One region of the Priestia sp. Y58 genome, then DNA from elsewhere that is predicted to be linked to it. Evidence: riboswitches for the same ligand, from Rfam matches in the RefSeq annotation. Region 1 holds a riboswitch; each other region holds the start of a gene.
What was found. Region 1 has a riboswitch for cobalamin ahead of MMB68_RS05705 (ribonucleoside-diphosphate reductase subunit alpha). Riboswitches for the same ligand answer to the same signal wherever they lie in the genome.
Positions count from the first base shown of each region.

Region 1 (3,286 bases):
TAGCTAAGTTCATGCTTGCCTGTACGGTTAAGTAAGCAATTTGCTCATACAATTCATCGCAGTATGCTACCGCTTCATCTGTTTCCCATGCTATTTTCTTTAAGGCAAGCAAATGGTTCCAACCAAATGTGCCAAGCCCTACTGCGCGGTACTTTTGGTTCGTTAGTTTTGCTTGAAGTACCGGCAAATCATTTAACTCAATAACGTTATCAAGCATGCGTACTTGAATTGGAATTAAACGTTCAAGCACATCTTCAGTTACGGCTCTCGCTAAGTTGATAGACGAAAGATTACATACAACAAAATCGCCCGGATTCTTTGTAATAATAATTTTTCCGTCTTCCGTAATTTCCTCTGTTACGACCGTTGTGCTTTGGTTTTGCGTAATTTCTGTACATAAGTTGCTGCAGTAGATCATGCCCTCGTGGCGGTTTTGATTAGCTCGGTTAACCGTATCACGATAGAACATATAAGGCGTTCCCGTTTCAAGCTGTGAAAGCATAATGCGCTTGAAGATTTCAATAGCAGGTACTGTTTCTCTTGAAAGCTGTTCATTATTTACACACTCAGCGTAACGAGTGCGGAACGAACCGCTGCCTTCTTCTTCATCATAAAAATCTTCTAACGAATAGCCCATCAGCGTACGAACCTCGTGAGGATCGAATAAGTGCCAGTCTTCACGTGCTTCTACTTTTTCCATAAACAAATCTGGCAAACATACGCCAGTGAATAAATCATGCGTGCGCTGGCGTTCGTCACCGTTGTTCAAACGCGCGTCTAAGAATGAAAAGATGTCTTTATGCCATACGTCTAAATATACGGCAATAGCTCCTTGTCGTTGACCTAGCTGATCGACACTTACAGCCGTATTATTTAGCTGTTTCATCCATGGAATTGTTCCTGATGATACGCCTTTAAAACCTTTTATATCACTTCCTCGGCTTCTAATATGACCGAGGTAGACACCAATTCCGCCTCCATTTTTACTAAGCGTGGCCAAATCTGTATTGCTATCATAAATACCGCGTAAGCTGTCATCAATCGTATCAATAAAGCAGCTAGATAGCTGTCCGTAGCTCTTTCCTGCGTTTGAAAGCGTTGGTGTGGCAACCGTCATATATAGACTAGAAAGCGCCCAGTACGCTTCTTTTACTAATGCTGTTCGATTTTCTTTCTTTTCTTGAGACATCAGCGTCATAGCAATGATAAGAAAACGTTCTTGCGGTAATTCGTATACGCGCTTATCATGTGATGTCGCTAAATAGCGATCTGCTAATGTCAACAATCCAATGTATGTAAATAAACGATCGCGTTCAGGAATAATGACTGAAGCAATTTCATTAATTTCTTCTTCTGTATATGTTTTTAATAGCTGTTTATTATAAATGCCGATTTTTGTTAGTTCTTGAATAAGCTGATAAAACGAACCGTACTTCTCTTTTTTATCATAACCTCGGTTGTCCGCTGCTTTTCGATATAGTTCGTTTAAGTAGACGTCTGCCGCTACGTACGTCCAATCTGGTTCTTCCATTGAAATACGCTCTAAGGCTGCTAGAATTAGGACGTTTGCAACCTTTTCGTCCGTCATATTTTCCTTTACTGTAACAGTTTGAATAACCTTTTCCTCATACAAAGAAAAATCAAGCTGCGTAAATTCTTTTTTTAATCGTTCAATATATGCAGTTAATTCATGTAGAATTGTAGGCTTTAATGTATTCACCATAAATATGGCTCCTCTCTTCACTTCAAAATAAAAAAATCGCTCACCGTACCTCGGTGAGCGAATAGAACGAAGATAGAAGAAGACACTAAGTCTTTTCTCAATCCTCGCTCTACCCTCTCACCTCCCGAAGAAGATAAAACGACATAAAAAAGGCAGGTCTCCTGACTTATGCTTCTTTTTACTTTAAGGCCTTCCCATGATGTTTACTCACAGTGGATCTCCTTATTTCATCAGCATTCACAGTTGCGGGGACAGCTTTGGATTTTCACCAAATTCCCTTTTAAGTCTTTTTATCAGACACCTTTTTCACTGGAAAACACAAAATATAGTATTTTATTATCGATTTCAGAACAACATATTGTGTTATGTTATAAACACATTATATAGGACAACTTAGAAAACTATCAACCTATTTTCAAAAATAATTTTGTTTTTTACGGTAAAACTCTTCGACTTTTTTCATCAAACTATTCCATCATAACATGTTTTGACACGCTTGATGGAACAATGTGCTCTTTTTAAAAAATTTGTCCTATTTTTCTACTAAACATTGACAACACCAATAAAAAAACCGTTTTTCATAAAAAAACGGTTTTTAATTATTGGTATTCTTTTTCAAATGCTGTGATTGTTTTGATAAACTTTTTATCAATATCGTATCCTATCCCCGGTTTTCCCTTCACCTTTATTACTCCGGCTTCTACCTCTACTTCGGGCTTAATAATATCTTTTTCCCAATAGCGAGATGACGCAGAAATATCACCTGGTATCGTGAAAGAAGGCAATGTCGCAAGGGCGATGTTATGAGCTCTTGAAATCCCGGCTTCTAACATTCCGCCAACCCAAAGTCTTACACCATGCTGGGCGCACAAATCATGAATTTGCTTTGCTACGGACATTCCGCCAACTCGACCGATTTTCACATTGATAATCTTACAGCTTCTTTGTTCAATTGCATGACGTGCATCTTCATAGCTCACAATACTTTCATCTAAGCAAATTGGCGTCTGCATTTGCTTTTGTAACAATCGATGATCAAGGATATCATCAGAACTTAACGGCTGTTCGATCATCATTAAATTCAATTCATCTAGTTTCTTCAATAAATCACTATCGCTTAACGTATAGGCTGAATTGGCATCAGCCATAAGAGGAATGCTTGGAAATTCATCTCGAATTTGTTTCAGTAGCTCATAGTCAGCACCCGGCTTAATTTTCACTTTAAAGCGCTTATAACCATCTTTCATGTAAGTCTTTATTTGTTCTTTCATTATGGAAATATCATTTAAGCCAACTACCACTCCAGCTTCTACAGCAGACCTTACTCCTCCAATTACTTCAGATAACGGTTTGTTATGCCGCTTTGCATACAAATCCCATACAGCACAGTCTAAAGCTGCTTTAGCCATGTTATTTCGCTTTAGAGGTTTGAATAACTTTTGAACATCCTCTGGTTTTTGAAGCTGCTGATTAAGAAGCGAGGGAATTAAAAAATCGTCTAACATATGAAAACATGTCTGAATCGTTTCTTCCGTATACCAAGGAGATGAAAAAGCAACTACT
Region 1 covers NZ_JAKWFL010000001.1:1,087,175-1,090,460, forward strand. The annotation lists gene MMB68_RS05705 (ribonucleoside-diphosphate reductase subunit alpha) at 1-1,723, opposite strand, end outside; cobalamin riboswitch at 1,858-2,043, opposite strand; gene menC (o-succinylbenzoate synthase) at 2,323-3,286, opposite strand, start outside.

Region 2 (3,286 bases), on a different contig from region 1:
ATTTTGAGCAAATTGTTCCACTGCTTTTAACAGCTGCTGTCCAATGCCTAGACGCCGGTACGCTGGATCGACATAGCATTTTACAATCTCAGCTGCAGTTTTATGTTCATATTGCTTTTTTAATGCATGAAACCTTCCATCGTAAGCGTATAAACCAATTGTTCCAATTACTTGTTGATTTTCCGTAACAGCTGCAAAAAAAGCAGCGTCTTTCGCTTGAACGTAATGTTCATTAAAATGAAGCAAATCCACAGGAAGCTGATTTTTTTCCAGCATAGGAAATAGCTCATTCCGCATATTCATGACAAACTGAACCACTTTCGCATCCTTTTCTGTTACTTCTTTAATTTGATACATTTGTACTTCTTGCACGTTTACTGTCACATCCTTTTATCTATCATTGTATACTTTCTCGTTTTCCTATAGGAACAACAATATTGACTACGGCGTTACGTCTAAATGCTGAGTCAGCATATAATACTCGCTTGGATTTGTTGTCCAATTTTTCACTTGTTGATTATAAGCAACAACAATGTTTGGATGTACAATCGATGATGTCAGCATTTTTCTATTAATCAAAGCGGTTGCTTGCTTGGCTAGCTGATTTCGTTTTGCGTCATCTACGGTTGAATTTAACTGTTCTATCATTTTTGTTAGCGTATCGTCATTAATCCGACTGGCATTTAAACCACCGCCCGGCAAATAGTTCGTGCTTAAATAATAGCTGGCATCCCCTCTAGGTGCTGTGATAAGGCTGTACAATGCTAAATCCCAATCATCTTTTGCCATTACATATTCATCGCTATCTTCAACTAGGTGAATCTTAATAGTAATTCCTAACTCTTTCGCATTAGACTGTATAAGCTGAGCAATTAAAGGCAGTTCTGGCAGAGAGCTGTATGTGACAAGAGAGAGCGATAGTGACTTTCCATTTTTGATTGCTTTGTCATTTTTGATTTGATAGCCTGCTTTCTCTAAATATTTTCTAGCAGATGTCATACCTCTTTGCTCGTTAGCAGTATTATCAGCAAAAGGAAATTGAGGTAAAAATGGACCTCGAGCCGCTGCCGCTTGATTGTTCATTATGCTACTGACAATTTCTTTTCGGTTCAATAAAGTATCGATAGCTTTTCTTACATTTTCGTCTTTTAATGAGTCATTGGTTTGATTATAAAGCAATAAATGAGTACGCACACTAGGTACTCCACTTACTTTGAAAGACGAATTCGCTTGTAAAGTGCTCAAGCTTTCTAAAGGCGGCCGATAAATAATATCCGCTGTCCCGGACTGAAGAGCCGCAACTCGCGCATTAGCATCTTCGTTAAATGCAAAGATCGCATTTTTCAATTTCACTTTTCCATTCCAATAATGTTCATATCTTTCTAACTTCACTTGATTTCCTTGATCGAAAGTCAAAACGTGAAATGGCCCTGTACCAATGGGCTTCTTAGCTATATTAGAAACATCAACATCTATAATAGCTGTGTTTGGATGCACTAACTCAGAAGGAAATTTAGGCATTGGTTCTTTTAATGTAATTGTCAGCGCATGACTGTTCGCTTTCATTTCTTTAATATTTAAAGCGTTTTTCATCGCATAGCTTTGATCTATCGTTCTTTGAAGAGAAGACTTAACGGCATTTGCATCCAGCGCTTTTCCATTTTGAAACGTGATGTTCTTTCTTATCATAAATGTCCATGTAAGGCCGTTATCTTTCGTTTCCCACTTTTCAGCAAGCCAAGGCTTTATTTTTAAATCGTCGCTGATTTTAACAAGCGTCTCCCCTACTCCCGCACGAACTGCTGTATAATTATCGTCCCTATGAGGATCAAGCGTTGCAGATGTAAAATTAAATAAAAACGTCACACTTTTATCCGTTTTCTTTCTTTCTTTTATACTTACGCTCTCTTCATTAGGAGCGCAAGCAGTGAGGCAAAGTAACACGAGAAATATCATAGATACGAGTTTTTTATTATTTATCATTGATTTTTCCACCTTCTATTTTAATACACAAAAAAGCACTTCTAAAAAGAAGTGCTTGTCTTCACAACAAATTCAGATAAACGTATCCCTTGTTTATCTTATTTTTGATTCTGCCAAAACACCTCCCTATCCTCGTAGGTTATTGTGTGCTGAGATTTATGGCAGGTCTCCTGGCTTCAAGTCATTGCCTTATACCGCCTTCCCGTCTCTAAATAGACAGTGGCTTTTTGACATAAGGCTCCTTGTTACAGTGGCGGGACCGCTCCGGATTTGCACCGGATTCCCTTTTAAGGCAATTGAAAAACAATTGCTACCATAAAAGCTGGTTATTTAATTTAGTAGCGTGCTCTTGAAACTCTAGAAGTAGAAGCTGATGGTGAAACATCTTCATCATCAAATCCAGTGGCAATAACGGTTACCATCATTTCGTCCTTTAAATCTTCATTAATCACAGATCCAAAAATCATATTTAAGTCCTGATCAGAAGCGGACGTGACAATATCTGCTGCTTCCTGTACTTCGTAAAGACTCAAGCTGCTGCCGCTCGTAATGTTCAACAGCACGCCTCGTGCTCCATCAATCGATGCATCTAGCAGCGGACTAGAAATCGCTTTTTTCGCTGCTTCAATTGCCCGGTCTGATCCGGAAGCTCGTCCGATACCCATAAGCGCAAATCCTTGATTAGACATGATTGTTTTTACATCAGCAAAGTCAAGGTTAATCAGCCCCGGCACAGCGATTAAATCTGAAATACCTTGAATACCTTGGCGAAGAACATTATCTGCTTCACGGAATGCTTCAAGCATAGGCGTCTTTTTATCGACAATTTCAAGCAAGCGGTCGTTTGGAATCACAATAAGGGTATCTACCGATTCATTCATCGCAGTAATACCGCCTACTGCTTGCTTCGTACGTTTATTTCCTTCAAACTTGAACGGGCGAGTGACTACTCCAATTGTTAAAGCATTTAGTTCACGGGCAATTTGGGCAATAACCGGAGCTGCTCCAGTACCAGTTCCTCCGCCCATGCCAGCTGTTACGAATACCATATCTGCGCCTTGCAGTACTTCTTGAATTTGTTCTCTGCTTTCTTCGGCTGCTTCTCTTCCCACTTCTGGATTAGCTCCTGCACCTAATCCTCGCGTTAAGGCCGCACCAATCTGCATTTTCACATCTGCTTTAGATAAGTTAAGCGCCTGAGCATCCGTATTAACGGCGATAAATTCTACTCCTTGTACACCGTGTTCAATCATACGGTTAACGGTGTTATTTCCTCCACCGCCGACCCCAATTACTTTAATTC
Region 2 covers NZ_JAKWFL010000011.1:35,624-38,909, reverse strand. The annotation lists gene MMB68_RS23990 (GNAT family N-acetyltransferase) at 1-372, opposite strand, end outside; gene nikA (nickel ABC transporter substrate-binding protein) at 442-1,983, opposite strand; cobalamin riboswitch at 2,127-2,316, opposite strand; gene ftsZ (cell division protein FtsZ) at 2,319-3,286, opposite strand, start outside.
Region 2: it holds a riboswitch for cobalamin, as region 1 does, so the genes downstream of both, nikA (nickel ABC transporter substrate-binding protein) here and MMB68_RS05705 (ribonucleoside-diphosphate reductase subunit alpha) in region 1, are expected to answer to the same signal.

Region 3 (3,286 bases), on a different contig from region 1:
TCTTCTCATGCGTTTGAGAGAACGCATCAAGATTCATTGAACCATACGTATATGCTTCTTTATCACTATGTGCAGTCGAACATGGTTCTGCTTTAAGAAAGGAATATTTAATTAGTGTATTTTTATGCGAAATAAAGAGCAGGACGGGATTGTGATGTCTGTACTTTCCTTTCTTAAAAAAGAAGCCGGCTGTCCGGCTTCTTTTTTTAATAAATACTATATATTTTTTTACTGGTGAAGCAACAGTGGGTTAAAAAAGCACCTTTTTAAAGAGGTATAATATTGCTTAAACCTTTTGTACATTTTGTTCATTTACAAAAGTTAAAATGTTTTTAAATTTTTAAAAGTTTCTTGTGACAAGTTTTGTAGAATGGGTTTTCAAAAGGAAATGGTTTCGGCATAATGTGGATATAGCGATCACTACAATAATCGGAGGCGAATCTTTTCATGTGGGTACTGACGGTATATGCTGGAAAAGAAATGAAAATGTTTGAATTTGAAACTGAAAAGCAGGCGAGAGAAGCTTTTGCCAAAACAAATGGCTGTAAAGTTCTTTCAGAAGTCGTGTATTATAATGATCCTCATTTAACATTAGTAGCTATATAATGAAAAAACAAGAGCTGACTTATGCTCTTGTTTTTTTATAGATGCTTGTATCTTCCGAAAAGAATAGAGTTGAAATAAAAAAAAATGTACGCTATGATATGGTAGTTACTTCTATTATTCTGATAGTTTAAAAGGTTCATATATATCAAACAGCAACAGTAAAGATGCCAAGAAGGCTTAATAGGGAAACTGGTGAAAGACCAGTACTGTCCCCGCAACTGTAAGTGTGGACGAACGAGTATAACCACTGTGGAAAAATCACGGGAAGGTTCTCAAGTAGAATGATACACAAGTCAGGAGACCTGTCTTTATTGTGAAGTTTCTATTTCTCCGGGGAGCGGGAAGGGAAACGTTGGCTTAAAGTGGCATTCGTGTACACTCTTATTCTGACGTTTTACCCGCTCGCATATTAGCGAAGCGGGTTTTTCTCATGTCGCAAAACTACATATCGTGCAAAAAAGGTGCGCAATGTTTACATTGCGTTAAATGGGAAGTCTGGTGTGAAGCCAGCGCGGTACCCGCCACTGTGAAGATGAGCTGATTGCATATGCCACTGTATTCGGGAAGGCGCAATCAAGTGATGAATCGAAGTCAGGAAACCAGCCTTTTTCTAATGCGAAGCTTACCCTACGGGATATAGGTGGAAGTGCAAAAACTTAGTTTGAATTTTTCTGCGCCTCTATCATTGATAGAGGCGCTTTTTTTAGTAAAGGAGCGAATGAGTGTGACGACGTGGAACTTAAATGGAACAAAACATCACGTATTGATTTGTAATGGAAGCAGCTGTATGAGAAAAGGTGGAGAAGAAGCCACCCAAGCTATTCGAAATAAAGTGACGGAACTGGATTTGGATGAAACGGTTCATACAACGCGTACACGCTGTAACGGACGATGCAAAGATGCTCCTGTAGCTATTGTGTATCCTTCAGGAGATTGGTACAAGCAGGTCACTGAAACCGTGGCTCACCGGATTGTCGAAGAACATTTAGCAGGAGGCTGCAGTATAAAGGAATCGCTTATTTATGAATATGATCAAAACGGTTTTGTTTCTCCGGAAAAGAGTGACTCCATAAAAGGAATTGACAAAGTAAAAAGTAACGCATAAAGGAGGAGCTAGCATGAAAGGTAAACTGTTAGTTATTGGATTTGGGCCGGGAAGCTTTGAACATATTACACAGCGAGCAAGAGAAGCCATTCAAGAAAGTGATATGATCATCGGTTACAAAACCTATGTGGAATTAATTCAAGGACTGTTAACGAATCAGCAAATTATTAGTACGGGAATGACCGAAGAAGTAAGCCGTGCACAAGAAGCTGTAAAGCAAGCTGAAGCGGGCAAAACCGTAGCTGTCATTTCAAGCGGAGATGCAGGAGTATATGGAATGGCAGGCCTTGTGTATGAAGTGTTGATTGAAAAAGGCTGGAAAAAAGAAACGGGCGTAGAGATGGAAGTAATTCCTGGCATTTCGGCTATTAATTCATGTGCATCTCTCCTTGGAGCGCCCGTGATGCATGATGCTTGTACGATTAGTTTAAGTGACCACCTTACGCCTTGGGAGCTAATCGAAAAAAGAATTGAAGCAGCTGCACAAGCAGATTTCGTAGTGGCTTTTTACAACCCAAAAAGCGGAAGACGAACAAGACAAATTGTTGAAGCGCAAAGGATTCTATTAAAGTACCGTTCTCCTGATACGCCTGTTGGTCTTGTGAAAAGCGCTTATCGTGACCGTGAAGAAGTCGTAATGACCAACTTAAAAGACATGTTAAATCATGAAATTGGCATGCTGACTACCGTTGTTGTCGGGAATTCATCTACGTTTTTTTACGACGATTTAATGATTACACCGCGCGGATATCAGCGAAAATATACCCTCAACCAAACGGAGCAGCCGCTAAGACCGCATCAGCGACTTCGAAAAGAAGCGGAACCATGGGCTCTTGATCAAGAAGAGACTGTAAAGCAAACGGCTTCAGCTATTGAAGCAGTTCAGACCAAACCAGAAGAAACAGCAACTTCACGAGCCCTTGCAGAAGAAGCGCTTCAAGCAATTTTAGGTGAACCTACTTCTGCGGTCGTACATCAGCCAATACAGTCTATTTTCGAAGTGGCAGTTAGTCCAGGGCTTGCAAATAAGAAGTTTACGCCCGTTCAAATGACAACACTAGCAGAAGTTGTTGGTGAAAAAGGTACGATGGAGTATACGCCTGACCATCAAATCAAACTGCAAATTCCAACGGCTCAGCCAGATGTGATTATTAAAAAGCTCCAATCAGCTTCCTTTTTACTATCTCCGGTCGGAGACGTGTTTGCAATTAAAGCGTGTGATTTTTGTGATGGAGAAAAAAGCGACGCCATCCCGCATACGGAAGAATTACAAAAGCGCCTCGGCGGAATGGACATGCCAAAAGAATTGAAGCTTGGTATTAATGGATGCGGTATGGCCTGTTATGGTGCTGTTCAAGAAGATATCGGCATTGTCTACAGAAAAGGTGCGTTTGACTTATTTTTAGGGGCTAAAACGGTTGGACGAAACGCCCATTCAGGTCAAATTGTGGCGGAAGGCATAGCGCCCGATGACATTGTTGAAATAGTGGAGAACATTGTCCATGAATATAAAGAAAAAGGTCATCCAAATGAGCGGTTTCATAAATTCTTTAAGCGTGTGAAGAATGTTTATGG
Region 3 covers NZ_JAKWFL010000007.1:109,684-112,969, forward strand. The annotation lists gene MMB68_RS20445 (M42 family metallopeptidase) at 1-96, shown strand, start outside; gene MMB68_RS20450 (hypothetical protein) at 448-606, shown strand; cobalamin riboswitch at 752-930, shown strand; cobalamin riboswitch at 1,049-1,228, shown strand; gene MMB68_RS20455 ((2Fe-2S) ferredoxin domain-containing protein) at 1,331-1,711, shown strand; gene cobJ (precorrin-3B C(17)-methyltransferase) at 1,725-3,286, shown strand, end outside.
Region 3: it holds a riboswitch for cobalamin, as region 1 does, so the genes downstream of both, MMB68_RS20455 ((2Fe-2S) ferredoxin domain-containing protein) here and MMB68_RS05705 (ribonucleoside-diphosphate reductase subunit alpha) in region 1, are expected to answer to the same signal.